DNA from 4 places in the Delftia sp. 60 genome. Region 1 is predicted to be linked to each of the others. Evidence: predicted binding sites of a transcription regulator. Region 1 holds the regulator's gene; each other region holds the start of a gene.
The links. The regulator LexA, encoded in region 1, represses DNA repair genes until DNA is damaged. The targets are predictions, from matches to a motif close to ACTGTATNNNNATACAGT.
Positions count from the first base shown of each region.

Region 2: CLV01_RS22710 (putative DNA modification/repair radical SAM protein) is a predicted target of LexA. The motif match lies at 1,634-1,651, and genes of this name have one in related genera.
Region 3: CLV01_RS11440 (PA0069 family radical SAM protein) is a predicted target of LexA. The motif match lies at 1,807-1,824, and genes of this name have one in related genera.
Region 4: CLV01_RS23990 (DNA topoisomerase IV subunit B) is a predicted target of LexA. The motif match lies at 1,516-1,533, and genes of this name have one in related genera.

Region 1 is NZ_PEFD01000001.1:3,704,142-3,707,660, reverse strand. Features, by position in the region: gene adk (adenylate kinase) at 191-847, shown strand; gene CLV01_RS16870 (asparaginase) at 940-1,929, opposite strand; gene lexA (transcriptional repressor LexA) at 2,028-2,702, shown strand; gene CLV01_RS16860 (hypothetical protein) at 2,865-3,287, shown strand.
Region 2 is NZ_PEFD01000001.1:5,031,629-5,035,147, reverse strand. Features, by position in the region: gene CLV01_RS22715 (TIGR03915 family putative DNA repair protein) at 1-297, opposite strand, end outside; gene CLV01_RS22710 (putative DNA modification/repair radical SAM protein) at 313-1,632, opposite strand; gene CLV01_RS22705 (SWIM zinc finger family protein) at 2,111-3,519, shown strand, end outside.
Region 3 is NZ_PEFD01000001.1:2,532,603-2,536,121, forward strand. Features, by position in the region: gene CLV01_RS11430 (acyltransferase family protein) at 1-1,058, shown strand, start outside; gene rnk (nucleoside diphosphate kinase regulator) at 1,132-1,536, opposite strand; gene CLV01_RS11440 (PA0069 family radical SAM protein) at 1,831-2,973, shown strand; gene CLV01_RS11445 (LysR family transcriptional regulator) at 3,011-3,519, opposite strand, start outside.
Region 4 is NZ_PEFD01000001.1:5,333,129-5,336,647, reverse strand. Features, by position in the region: gene CLV01_RS29265 (hypothetical protein) at 17-166, opposite strand; gene CLV01_RS23995 (MFS transporter) at 180-1,406, opposite strand; gene CLV01_RS23990 (DNA topoisomerase IV subunit B) at 1,567-3,519, shown strand, end outside.

The DNA.
Region 1 (3,519 bases):
ATGCGGTTTTGTCGGACAGCAAAACGTAGTTTTTGGAGATTGCACAGGCGACAGTTTTGCCCTCTGCGTGTAAGCCAGTGTTAGCCCTGTGCGTGCTATCCTTGCCCGCGACAAAAATATGACGCATGGACTGTCCGCCCCGGTGGGCCGATCCGGCAGACAAGAATTTCTACTCTCCTCAAGGACTTCCATGAAACTGATTTTGTTGGGCGCACCCGGCGCCGGCAAAGGCACGCAAGCCGCTTTCATCTGCCAGAAGTACGGCATCCCCCAGATTTCCACCGGTGACATGCTGCGTGCCGCCGTCAAGGCCGGAACGCCCCTGGGCCAGCAGGCCAAGGCCGTGATGGACGCCGGCCAACTGGTCAGCGACGACCTGATCATCAATCTGGTCAAGGAACGCATCGCCCAGGCCGATTGCGCCAACGGCTTCCTGTTTGATGGATTTCCCCGCACCATTCCCCAGGCAGACGCCATGAAGGCCGCTGGCGTGAAGCTGGACTATGTGCTGGAGATCGACGTGCCCTTCGACGCCATCATCGAGCGCATGAGCGGCCGCCGTTCCCACCCCGCCTCGGGCCGCACCTACCACGTCAAGTTCAATCCGCCCAAGGTCGAAGGCCAGGACGACGTGACCGGCGAGCCGCTGGTGCAGCGCGAAGACGACAAGGAAGAAACCGTCAAGAAGCGCCTGGACGTCTACAGCAGCCAGACCCGCCCCCTGGTGGACTACTACCGTGCATGGGCCGAAAAGGAAGCCGCAGCGGCGCCCAAGTACCGCGCCATCAGCGGCCTGGGCTCGGTCGAGGACATCACCCAACGCGCACTGGCTGCACTGGCTGAGTGATGCAGGCCATGTGCCGCAACGAAAAAAGCACCCGCCGGGTGCTTTTTTGTTGACCGCCAGCAACTGAAGAAATGCCGGCGTCGCCGCCCGGCTCAATCGCGCGGCTGTGCTGCCAGCGCCAGCATCATCGCAATCCGGGCCTTTGCCACGGGCAGATGCGCCAAATCGGCCTCTGCCGGGTTGGTCCCAAGGCCGGAGGCCACGGGCAGGCCTTCGGCACAGCGCGTGCCCCGCCAGATCCAGACGCCCCTGTCGCGGGCACGCTGCAAGGCCGCTTCCATGCCTTCGTGAACCGTCGCATTGCCCGTGCCAGCCACGACGATGCCACGCACGCCTGCCGCCACCAGCGCATCCACGCCGCTGGCACGCGCCAAGGCGCCGCTGAACACCACCTCGACCCAGGGCAGCTCATCCAGCGCCAGCAGATCAGATGACATGGTCGCAGGCACCATGGCCCCCGTGGACGGCGCGGCGGGGGAGGACGGCGCATCGGGCACCAGCCAGCGCACACGCCCTTCCTCCACCAACGCCTGGGGCCCGCCTTCCACGGAGCGCATTGCCTGCAGCCGGTAGGGATGGACCTTCTGCACCTGGGCTGCCGCATGCACCTCGCCGCCTGCCACCGCCCATACGCCGCTGCGCCCGCCGCTGGCAGCCACGGTCACGGCATCGCGCAGATTCTGCGGTCCGTCTGCCAACAGGGCCGTGGCCGGGCGCATGGCGCAGGTCAACACAATGGGCTTGGTGGCCGGCAGCAGGCTGTGCAGCAGCCAGGCCGTCTCTTCCAGCGTGTCCGTTCCATGCGTGATCACCACGGCGTGTGTGTCCGCATCCTCCAGTGCCTGCGTGCAGGCGCGCAGCAACGCGCGCCACACGGGCCAGTCCATATCCTTGCTGTCCACCTGCGCGATCTGCTGCGTCTGCACGGGTCCCAGCGCCTGCTGCTCCAGGTCCGGCACGGCCTCCAGCAGCGACTGCACCGTGATCTGCCCGGCCTTGTACCCCACGCCCTGCGACTGCGAATCCGCCCGGCCGGCGATGGTCCCGCCCGTGCCCAGAATCACCAACTTTGACTGCCCCACTTGCACCTCTTGGAAAACTGGTTAAAAATACAGATACTGTATAAATCATCAGATGGCCTCCCAGCCTGCCATCTGCCCTCAAGGACCGGACGCACGCCATGCTCGACCATCCCAAGCTCACCGCCCGCCAGCAACAGATCCTGGACCTGATCCAGGCCGCCATCTCCCGCACGGGCGCGCCTCCCACCCGCGCGGAAATCGCCAACACGCTGGGCTTCAAGTCCGCCAACGCTGCCGAGGAACACCTGCAGGCCCTGGCCCGCAAAGGTGTGATCGAACTGGTCAGCGGCACCTCGCGCGGCATTCGCCTGCGTACCGACACCGTGCGCAACATCAATGCCGCGCGCGGCACCAGCTTCGGACTGCCGCTGTCGGCCCTGGCACCGCTGATGCTGCCCCTGGTGGGCCGCGTTGCGGCGGGCTCGCCCATTCTCGCGCAGGAACACATCGACCAAACCTATTCCGTCGAGCCCAGCCTGTTCCAGACGCGCCCCGACTATCTGCTGCGCGTGCGCGGCATGTCCATGCGCGACGCGGGCATCATGGACGGCGACCTGCTGGCCGTGCAGTCCGCACACGAAGCCCGCAACGGCCAGATCGTCGTGGCGCGCCTGGGTGACGAAGTCACCGTCAAGCGCCTGCGCCGCACCACGCAGGGCGTGGAACTTCTGCCGGAAAACCCCGATTACCCGGTGATCCGCGTCGCCCCCGAAGAGGCCTTTGCCATTGAAGGCCTGGCCGTGGGGCTGATCCGCAACAGCATGTCCATGTAAGCCGGACTGGCGGCGCTTCTCAGGCCGCCTCACCCCATTTCACGCACCGCCCAGGTGGTAGGCGCGAAGCCTTGGAGCTTCGCCCTGGGCGGAGCTTTGCCCGTAAACCGCAATCCTGCCTGTGTCCATGCCTCTTTGAAACACGCCAACAGGAGTCGTCACATGGGATTCGCTCTGCCAACACTGTCTTCTTTTTCCTTCCTGCGCCTGGCACATGGCATCCGCCTGACTGCGACCGCCATGGAGTCGGCCATGCCACTTGCACAAGCCCCTGCTTGCCAGCCATTACCTGCTGCAGCACCCGAGCCCGCCAACGTGATCTCTTTCAGCAAGGCACGCCGGCGCAGCCAGCAGCGCCGCGGCAAGGCCGCACGCGCTGCAGACCATGGAGATGCCCAGCTGATCCTGCCCTTGCTGCCGGCGCAGCCCACCCTGCAATCCGCACCTGAGCAGCCTTCAGGCCTGCGCATCATCCAGCGGTCGCCGCAGGAGCAGCCGGAATGCCTGTTCATCTCCGGGCGAATGGCCGATGTCTGCGCCGCGCTGGAGCGCATGGAAGCGCATGGCGGACCAGCAGCCAACTGAGGCCCGATGCAAGGTGTGCGACACACCTTGCACGACACAAACCTGGGTGGCGCGGACCGCGTGCCGCACGAGGAATCGGCCTGCGCAAATCTGGTGCAGGCTGGCGGCCACCACTGCCCTGTAGCGCACATGCAACAAGTGGATGCCCTCTTTGCGGGAGGGGCGCCGGCCTGAAAGATAATTGATAAGCATTCTTATTATCTTTTGCAGCAGCGATTGCCACTGCGCGCCC
Region 2 (3,519 bases), 1.3 Mb from region 1:
TGCCGCGCGGTGCATGCAGGCATGGCGCAGCGCGGACATCTGGGTGTCCGACAGGGACAGCCCTGCCTCGCCGGGGCCGGCCAGCCCGGCGAGTGCCGAGGCGGGCATGGCCTGCTCCGGCGCGCTGGAAAACAGGTCCACGCTCGCGCCGAGTGGCTGCGCACCCCGCGTGTCGGGCCACCGCCAGCGCACCAGGGCGGGGTCGGCGCCATGGGCCAGCAGCGCCCGGCAGGCTGCGCGAAAGCCGGGCCAGTCGTCGGGGCTGTCGAGTTCGATGGTGAGAGCCTGTGCTTGCATGGCGTGCTCCAGGCGCTAGAACAGGCTGGCCTGCAGCGCGTTTTGCACGCGCATGCCGCTGTGCCGTGCCTGGGCCTGGCTGGCCTGCGACTGAGCGATCAGCCGGGTGCGCAGCGCGGCCGAGTCGGTCTCGCCCAGCAGGGGCCGGTGGCCGTCGATCAGCACGAAGGGCAGGGCCTTTTGCACGGGGGCGCGCAGCCGCAGCAGATCGTCCAGCCGCAGCCTGCGCACGCGGCGCGCCGCCAGCAGGCGGTCCACCGTCTGCGTGCCCAGGCCCGGCACGCGCAGCAGCAGGCTGCGCGGCGCACGGTTGAGGTCCACGGGGAACTGCTGTCGGTTGGCCAGTGCCCAGGCCAGCTTGGGGTCGATCTCCAGGTCCAGCATGCCGTGGCGGCTGGCTGCCGCGATCTCGCCCGCCCCGTAGCCGTAAAAGCGCATCAGCCAGTCGGCCTGGTAGAGCCGGTGCTCGCGCATGAGGGGCGGCGCCTGCGGCGGCAGATCGCGCGAGGCATCGGGAATGGGGCTGAAGGCCGAGTAGTACACGCGGCGCAGGCCGTAGCCTGCATACAGCGTGTGGCTGGATTCGAGGATGTCGGCATCGGTTGCGCGGTCGGCGCCCACGATCATCTGCGTGCTCTGCCCGCCCGGCGCAAAGCGTGGCACGGCGGCGCGCTGCGCGGGCGCGCCGGGCAGGGACTGCGCCTGGCGCTGCTCGCGCGTGGCCGCGCGCCAGGCCTGCACATGCCGGTCCACGCCCTGCATGGCCTGGCGTATGCGCTGCCCATCCTTTTCAGGCGCGAACTGCGCCAGGCCGCTGGCCGTGGGCAGTTCCACATTGATGCTCAGGCGGTCGGCATGGCGGCCTGCCTGGGCCAGCAATTCGGGGGCGGCATCCGGGATGGTCTTGAGGTGGATGTAGCCGCGAAAGTCATGCTCCTCGCGCAGGCGGCGCGCCACTTCCACCAGTTGCTCCATGGTGTAGTCGCTGGAACGGATGATGCCGCTGGACAGGAACAGCCCCTCGATGCAGTTGCGCCGGTAGAAGTCCAGCGTCAGCTGCACCACCTCGGCCACCGTGAAGCGGGCGCGCTGCACGTTGGAGCTCTTGCGGTTGATGCAGTAGCGGCAGTCGAAGATGCAGACATTGGTCAGCAGGATCTTGAGCAGCGAGATGCAGCGCCCGTCGGGCGCATAGCTGTGGCAGATGCCCATGCCGGTGACCGAGCCCATGCCCTTGCCGTCCAGCGAGTCGCGCCCCTGCGATCCGCTGGAGGCGCAGCTGGCGTCGTACTTGGCGGCGTCGGCGAGGATGAAAAGTTTGCGTTGCAGCTCCATGGCTGTATAAATATACAGTATATTTGCCTGACACGTCCGGTTTTCTGAGAGCCCATCCCCAGCCAGGGTCTGGTCCGGCCTTGCCTGGCTGCGGGTCGAACGCACTGTCGCGCTATCGCAATGGCCAGCGGATTGCAATGGTTGCCAGTGCAATGGAATGAAACCGTTTTCAGGTGCGGAATGAGTGCTTGCTTTCAATGGGTGGCGATGTGCATCGCAGGAAATGGTGAATGCGTGTTTTCTGCGTCTTTCGCAATGCCTGAAGACTGGCATGGCTTGGTGCCATCAATGCACGAGCTGATATAGCGCAGCTGGCTGCACGCCATGGGGGGTTCCCATTCATGGGAGAGAGGTTGGGTGTTGTTGTGAATTGTTTCAAATTGCCGATAACTATTGCTGATAGGCTTTCGGGTTTGCCGGGCGGTGCCGTTTCATTCAATGCGCTCGGCGATGACAAACACTTGGAGAGGGAGCTTCGGTGTCGCGTGTATTAGGAACAGAGAGCGAAGTGCTGGCGCTGTCGCCGGACGCCTCATCCAGCAAGGCCGCCAAGGGCCTGCAATCGCCCGCCAAATGGCCCGCCATGGGCGCCAATGACGTGGCGGTCTGGGGTGAATGCCAGGGCAGCGGCAGCAAGCCCTACCAGACCCAGGTGGACCTGTCGGGGCCTTCCTTCAAATGCTCTTGCCCCAGCCGCAAATTCCCCTGCAAGCACGGGCTTGCGCTGATGCTGATGCGTGCCGGCGGGCAAGTCCCCGAAGGCGTTGATCCGCCCGCCTGGGTGCAGACCTGGCTGGACAGCCGCCAGGAAAAGGCCGAGAAGAAAGAGGCCAAGGCTGCCGCCGCAGCGGCCGAGCCGCCACCCGATCCCGAGGTCGCGGCCAAACAGCAGGCCAGGCGCGAAGACAAGCGCTGGGACAAGGTCGAAGCCGGCCTGCAGGAGCTGTCGCTGTGGATGCAGGACATGGTGCGTGCGGGCCTGGCCAACCAGGCCAGCGACACGCAGATGCGCCAGCGCTGGAACAACATGGCCGCGCGCATGGTCGATGCGCAGGCCACGGGCATGGCGGCGCGCATCAAGGATTGCCGGGATCTGGTGGACAGCCACCGAGACTGGCCGCGCGACATGCTGGTGCAGCTGGGGCACTGGCAGTTGATCATCGACGCCGTGCGCCGCCGCGAATCGCTCAGCCCCGAGGTCAAGGCCGACGTGATGGCCGCGCTGGGCTGGCCCATGGACAAGGCCGAGGTGCAGGCCAGGGGCCAACTGGTCGAGGACGAATGGCTGGTGGCCGGCCTGCGCATGATCGAGCGCGAAGGCCGGCTCATGGAGCGGCGCGTCTGGCTGCAGGGCCAGCGCACCGGGCGCATGGCCCTGGTGCTGGACTATGCGCAGGGTGGGCGCGGCTTTGAATCGGCCTGGGTGCCGGGCCATCGCTACGGCTGCGCGCTGAATTTCTATCCGGGCCATGCGCCGCTGCGCGCCATTGCGGCCAATGGCAACGGGCCTGCGCTGCCAGCCGATGGCGCCAGCCCGCTGGCCACATCGGCCGGGGGAGACGTCCTGCAACTGCTGGGCCAGCGCATTGCCGCCAACCCGCTGCAGGCCACGCAGCCGCTGTGCCAGGACCGGCTGCGGCTGGTGCCCGCCCAGGGCCAGTGGTTCGCGGCCTGGCCCCAAGCGCTGGATGCATCTCCGGTCACCCTTGGCACGGCGGCGCCAGTGCAGCCCGTTCCCGTGGCGATTGACGATGCCGAGGCCTGGCGCCTGCTGGCGCTCAGCGGCGGTGCGCCCATGCAGCTGTTTGGCGAATGGGAACCCGGCCCGGCCGTGGGCCGCTGGCGGCTGCTGAGCGCCTGGCAGGCCCGCGAAGGCGAAACCGCCCA
Region 3 (3,519 bases), 1.2 Mb from region 1:
ATATCGCCCATCCGGCCGCGCCGGAACTCATCGACTGGCTCTATGAATATGCGCGCATGGCCGTGCAGATCTTCCTGGTGCTGGGCGGCTACCTGGCTGCAGCCAGCATGGCGCCGCAAGGCCACGGGCAGCACAGCGATCCGTGGTCGCGCATCGGGCGCCGCTTCGTGCGTCTGGTCGTGCCCTATGCGGTGGCGCTGGTCGTGGCCATCGTGGTCTCGGCGGCCGTGCGGCCCTGGTTCGACCATGCCTCGGTGTCGGGCGAGCCCGATCTCTGGCAACTGGTGGCGCATGCGCTGCTGCTGCAGAACATCGTGGGCGAGGAATCGCTGTCTGCGGGCGTCTGGTATGTGTCCATCGACTTTCAGCTGTTCGCGCTGACGGCGCTGCTGCTGGCCGGCACGCGCTGGGGCGGTGCCTTGCTGCGCCGCCGCTTTGGCGGCGACGCCCTGTCACGCTGCTGGCCCTGGGCGCTGAGCGTGGCGCAGGCGCTGGTAGTGATCGGCGTGGCGGCTTCGCTGCTGGGCTTCAATCTGGATGCGCAATGGGATGTGTGGGCGCCGTACTTCTTTGGCGCCTACGGCCTGGGCATGCTGGCCTACTGGGCCGCGCATGCGGACAAGTCCTCGACGGCCTGGAGCTGGTCCCTGCTGATCGTGGCCCTGGTCGTGGCGGCATTGGCACTGGAGTGGCGCGACCGCATCGCGCTGGCCGGTGCCACGGCGCTGGCCCTGGTCGTGGCCATGCGCAGCCCCGCGTTTGCGCAGGCGCAAGGCTGGGCGCCGCTGCGTCGGCTGGGCAAGATTTCGTACTCGGTGTTTCTCGTGCACTTCTCGGTCTGCCTGCTGGTCAATGCCGTGGAAAGCCATTTCTGGCCACATTCCATTCCCGCCGCCCTGCTGGGCATGTGCACGGCCTTCGTGCTGTCGATTGCGGCCGGCCATCTGCTGTACGAGCGCGTGGAGCGCCACGTTCCCAGCTGGCACATGGCGCTGCGCTGGCAGGCGGGCCTGGTGGGCACCGGCCTGATCGCGGCGTTTGTGGCAGGCCTGCGCTGAGGCGCCGTGCGTCAGTCCACAAACAACAAAGGCAGCCGGTTGGCTGCCTTTTTCGCTTCACGCCGGTCGGCGTTCAACGGTGCAGCTCGCCTGCGCTTTCCGGCTGGAACTCGATGGCATCCACGCGCACGGTGACCTGGCCCGAGGGACCGGCCATGCGCGACTGGTCGCCCACGCTCAGGCCCAGCAGGGCAATGCCCACGGGCGCGAAGACCGACACCTTGTCGGAGCTGCCATCCATCTCCTTGGGATAGACCAGGGTCAGCGTATTGGACTTGCCCGACTCCAGCAGCGTGAAGCGCACGGTGGAGTTCATGGTCACCACGTTGGGCGGCATTTCCTTGGGTTCGAGCACGTCGGCGCGGTCCAGCTCGGCCTCGAGCGCGTCGCGGCCGGGGAAGGCGGGTTGCTTGTCCAGCAGGGCCTCGATGCGCTCCAGGTCCAGGGACGAAAGAATGATGTGGGGCTTGCGCTCCATGGTGTTGGCTCCCTTGTGTGCTTGCGCCGTGGCTGCAGTGAAGGGCAGCGGCGCCCAAACGGACAAAAGCCCGGGCAACGCGGTTGTCCGGGCCAAGGCATCTTCAGAAAAGAGAAAAGCACCAAGTTGGTGCGATAGGCCCATTGTGCAGGCCCGTGTGGGTTCTGCCAAGCGAACCCGCACGGTGCGGTGCGGATTGGCGTGGGCACTTGCCAAGCCGGCAAAACCCACTTCGCAACTGCAGGCATGCGGGGAGTGCTTGGCGGCATGACTGTATTTTTATACAGTTGCTCCATGCTTCCCAGTCCTCCCACGCCTCATCACGACACGGCCCGGGTGCCCCTGCACGCCATCAAGGGCCGGGGCGCAGCCAGCCAACTGGCCCACCGCTTCACCTCCGACCCGCGCGAGGCCTTCGATGACGGCTGGGGCAGCCATGAGGCGCCTGCCGAAGGCGAGGAAGCCGCTCCGCTGCGCACCGAACTGCGCTGGGAGCAGGCCCGCTCGGCGCTGAGCCGCCACCAGTCGCCCGACCTGCCGTTTCACATGGGGCTCAATCCCTACCGGGGCTGCGAGCATGGCTGCATCTATTGCTATGCCCGGCCCACGCACAGCTACCTGGGCTGGTCGCCGGGGCTGGACTTCGAGACCCGGCTCATCGCCAAGCAGAACCTGCCCGAGCTGCTGCGCGCCGAGCTGTCGCGCGCCAGCCATGTGGCCGCGCCCGTGATGCTGGGCTCGGTCACCGACTGCTACCAGCCCGTGGAGCGCGAACTGGGGCTGACGCGCACCCTGATCGAAGTGCTGGCCGAGGCGCGCCACCCGTTTTCCATCGTCACCAAGGGCAGCGGGGTGGAGCGTGACCTGGACCTGCTGGCCCCGCTGGCGCGCCAGGGCCTGGCCTCGGTGCACATCACGCTGACCACGCTGGATGCCGACCTGGCACGCCACCTGGAGCCGCGCGCCGCCGCGCCGCACCGCCGGCTGCGCAGCATCCGCGCGCTGACCGAGGCGGGCGTGCCCGTGGGCGTGAGCCTGGCACCGCAGATTCCCTTCATCAACGAAGACCTGGAGAAGGTGCTGGAGGCGGCCGCCGACGCAGGCGCGCGCCACGCCTTCTATGCCGTGCTGCGCCTGCCCTGGGAAGTGGCGCCGCTGTTCGAGCAATGGCTGCAGGTGCACTACCCCGACCGCGCCCGCCGCGTGATGGAGCGCGTGCGCGACCTGCACGGCATCCAGGGCGAGCAGCGCGAGGCCGGCCGCGTGTACAACGCCGAGTTCGGCCAGCGCATGAAAGGTACCGGCCACTGGGCCGAACTGCTGCGCCAGCGCTTTGCCCTGGCCTGCCGTCGGTACGGATTCAACCGCGAGCCGCTGCGGCTCGATTGCAGCCTCTACCACCCGTCGCTTTTGCTGCCGCAACGCAGCCTGTTCTGAGAGCCTGCGTGCCAGGCACAGGTCAGGGCATGGTTCGCTAGCGGGAATCGATCAGCTCGGACAAGGCGGCCGCCAGCGGGGAGCGCACCGACGATCGCAGCCACACCATGCCCACTTCGCGGGACGGGCTCGGAGGGGGCAGCGGCCATCGGCGCGTCCTGGCATCCGGCGGTCCCAGCACGGGCCAGTCCGGCAGGATGGAGACACCGAAGCCTTCCGCAACCAGCTGTGCGATCTGCTCGATGCCGTCCAGCTCGAAGCGGACCTTCGGCTTGATGCTGTGCCCCCGCAGGTATTCATCCGCCATTTTTCCTGCCACCACCTTGCGGTCGTACTGGATGAAGGGTTCGCGTGCGGCCGTGAGCAGCGGATCGCGCACCTTCATGTCCCGGGGCGCGAGAAGAATCAGCGCCTCGCTGCGCATCAGCCGCCATTCGCAGGTCTTGGGCATGGCGAAGGCCGGGTGCACAAGGATGGCCGCATCCAGATGGCCGGCCTGCACCTGATCCAGCAGCAGTGAGGAGGTGCCGGGTTCGATGTAGACGC
Region 4 (3,519 bases), 1.6 Mb from region 1:
CGCTGCCGCTTCCATTTCAGAAGCAGGCCCAGATCTGGTCTGCCATGCCCAGTATGAACTGCGGCTGCAGGTAGAGCATGAAGACCAGGCCCAGCACCAGCAGCACGGCGGCCCACAGCGCCAGCCTGCGCAGGATGCGTGGGCGGGGCCTGGTGGATGTGGTCATGGATGTCGTCATGTCAGGCCGCGGCCTGGGCCGCGCGCAACCGTGCCACCGGGGCTTCGCGTATGGGCAGGTTCAGCAGGCCGGCGGCCACGCCCAGGCCGATGGCCAGGTACCAGACCACCTGGTAGCTGCCTGTGTGGTCATACAGATAGCCGCCCAGCCAGACGCCCAGGAAGCTGCCCACCTGGTGGCTGAAGAACACCATGCCGCTCAACATGGACAGATGCTGCACGCCGAAGATCTGGGCCACGGTGGCATTGGTCAGCGGCACGGTGGACAGCCACAGCAGGCCCATGGCGGCAGAGAAGATGTAGACCGACCAGGGCGTCAGCGGCGCCAGCAGGAAGAGCACGATCACCACCGAGCGCGTGAAGTAGATGGTGGACAGCAGATAGCGCTTTGGCAGGCGCTGGCCCAGGTTGCCGGCCACGTAGGTGCCAACGATGTTGAACAGCCCCACCAGCGCCAGCGACACGCTGGCCACTTGTGGCGCCAGCCCGTAGTCCTTGAGGTAGCTGGGCATGTGCACTCCGATGAACATCACCTGGAAGCCGCAGACGAAGTAGCCGGCCGTCAGCAGCACGAAGCTGGGTGTGCGCAGGGCCTCGGCCACGGCCTGGCCCGCGCTCTGGTCGCGCACGGGACGGGCGTTGCCGGGCTGGAAGCCCGGCTCGCGCAGGCCGAAGGCCAGCGGAATGATCATCAGCGCGCACAGCGACAGCAGCAGCAGGGCGTTGGACCAGCCGAAGTTCGAAATCAGGCTGCCTTCCACGGGCACCATGAAGAACTGGCCGAAGGAGCCCGCCGCCGCCGTCACGCCCATGGCCCAGCTGCGCCGCGCCACGGGAATCTGGCGGCCCAGCACACCGTAGATCACGGCATAGGTGGTGCCTGCCTGGGCTGCGCCGATCACTACACCGGCCGTCAGGGCGAACCAGGTTGTCGTGGGCGCCATGGCCATGCCGGCCAGGCCCAGCGCATACAGCAGCGCGCCCACCAGGAGCACGCGGAAGGCGCCGAAGCGGTCGGCCAGCATGCCGCCGAAGATGCCGAGCACGCCCCAGGACAGGTTCTGGATCGCGATGGCCAGCGCGAAGGACTCGCGCGTCCAGCCCATCTCCTGGGTGATGGGCTGCAGCCACAGGCCGAAGCCATGGCGGATTCCCATGGACAGCGTCACGACTGCGCCCCCGCACAGCAGTATCTGCACCATGGACATGGGTTGGTTGTTTTTTTGCATGCGGCAAACTTTAGCGAAACTCCGGGTTTTGCGCTGTGCCGCTTGGGTCGCCCGTGCGCCAGCGCGGCCCTTGATGGCAGCGGCTTTTTCGGGATAGTCACTGTCAATGACTGTGAATGCATCCAGCACTGAGCCGGGCCGCGCACTACAATCCGCCCCCATGGCAGTCAAACCATCTCCCACTTCCGCCAGCGAATACTCCGAAGGCTCGATACGCGTGCTCAAGGGCCTTGAGCCCGTCAAGCAGCGTCCCGGCATGTACACGCGCACCGACAACCCCCTGCATGTGCTGCAGGAGGTGATCGACAACGCGGCCGACGAGGCACTGGCCGGCTTCGGCAAGAAAATCCGCTTCACCCTGCATTCCGACGGCTCCTACAGCGTCGAAGACGACGGCCGGGGCATCCCCTTCGGCATGCATCCCGAGGAAAAGGCGCCCGTGGTGGAGCTGGTCTTCACCCGGCTGCATGCGGGCGGCAAGTTCGACAAGGGCAAGGGCGGCGCCTACAGCTTCTCGGGCGGCCTGCACGGCGTGGGCGTCTCGGTCACGAATGCGCTGGCCACGCGCCTTGAGGCCTGCATCCACCGCGAGGGCAAGGTGGCCACCATCGCCTTCTCGGGCGGCGACGTGGTCGAGCCCCTGCAGTCGCGGCCACTGGCCGCGGGCGAACGCAAGCAGGGCACGACCGTGCGCGTGTGGCCCGATGCCCGCTATTTCGAATCGCCCCAGCTGCCCATGGGCGAGCTGATGCACCTGCTGCGCAGCAAGGCCGTGCTCATGCCCGGCGTCTCGGTGACCCTGGTCAACGAGAAGACGCGCGACACCCAGACCTGGCAGTTCAAGGGCGGCCTGCGCGACTACCTGCAGCAAAGCCTGCATGGCGAGGCGGTCATCCCACTGTTCGAGGGCGGGGGCTTTGCCGACCGCCACCACGACAGCTTTGCCGAAGGCGAGGGCGCCGCCTGGTGCGTGGCCTTCACCGAGGACGGCGCACCGCTGCGCGAAAGCTATGTCAACCTGATCCCGACCACCGCCGGCGGCACGCATGACAGCGGCCTGCGCGACGGCCTGTTCCAGGCGGTCAAGGCCTTCATCGAGATGCACTCGCTGCTGCCCAAGGGCGTCAAGCTCATGCCGGACGACGTCTTTGCGCGCGCCAGCTATGTGCTCAACGCCAAGGTGCTGGACCCGCAGTTCCAGGGCCAGATCAAGGAGCGCCTGAACTCGCGCGATGCCGTGCGCCTGGTCAGCGGCTATGTGCGCCCCGCGCTGGAGCTGTGGCTCAACGAGCACGTGGAATGGGGCCGCAAGCTGGCCGAGATCGCCATCAAGGCCGCGCAGACCCGCCAGAAGGCGGGCCAGAAGGTCGAAAAGCGCAAGGGCTCGGGCGTGGCCGTGCTGCCGGGCAAGCTCACTGATTGCGAAAGCCGCGACCTGAGCCTGAACGAGGTCTTCCTGGTCGAGGGCGACTCGGCCGGCGGCAGCGCCAAGATGGGCCGCAACAAGGAAACCCAGGCCGTGCTGCCCCTGCGCGGCAAGGTGCTCAACACCTGGGAGGTGGACCGCGACCGGCTGTTCGCCAACAACGAAATCCATGACATCTCGGTGGCCATCGGCGTGGACCCGCATGGCCCCAACGACACGCCCGACCTGTCGGGCCTGCGCTACGGCAAGGTCTGCATTCTTTCGGATGCCGACGTGGACGGCTCGCACATCCAGGTGCTGCTGCTGACGCTGTTCTTCCGCCATTTCCCCAAGCTCATCGAGGCCGGCCACATCCATGTGGCGCTCCCGCCGCTGTTCCGTGTGGACGTGCCTGCGCGCGGCAAGAAGCCTGCGGCCAAGATGTACGCGCTGGACGAGGGCGAGCTGACCGCCATCCTGGACAAATCGGCCAAGGACGGCGTGCCGCGCGAGAAATGCCAGATCAGCCGCTTCAAGGGCCTGGGCGAGATGAATGCGGAGCAGCTGTGGGAGACCACGCTCAACCCCGACACGCGCCGCCTGCTGCCCGTGCAGTTCATGAACCTGGACTTCGCGGCGGCCGAGCAGGTCGTCACCAAGCTCATGGGCAAGGGCGAGGCCGCAGCGCGCCGCGAGCTCATGGAGCTC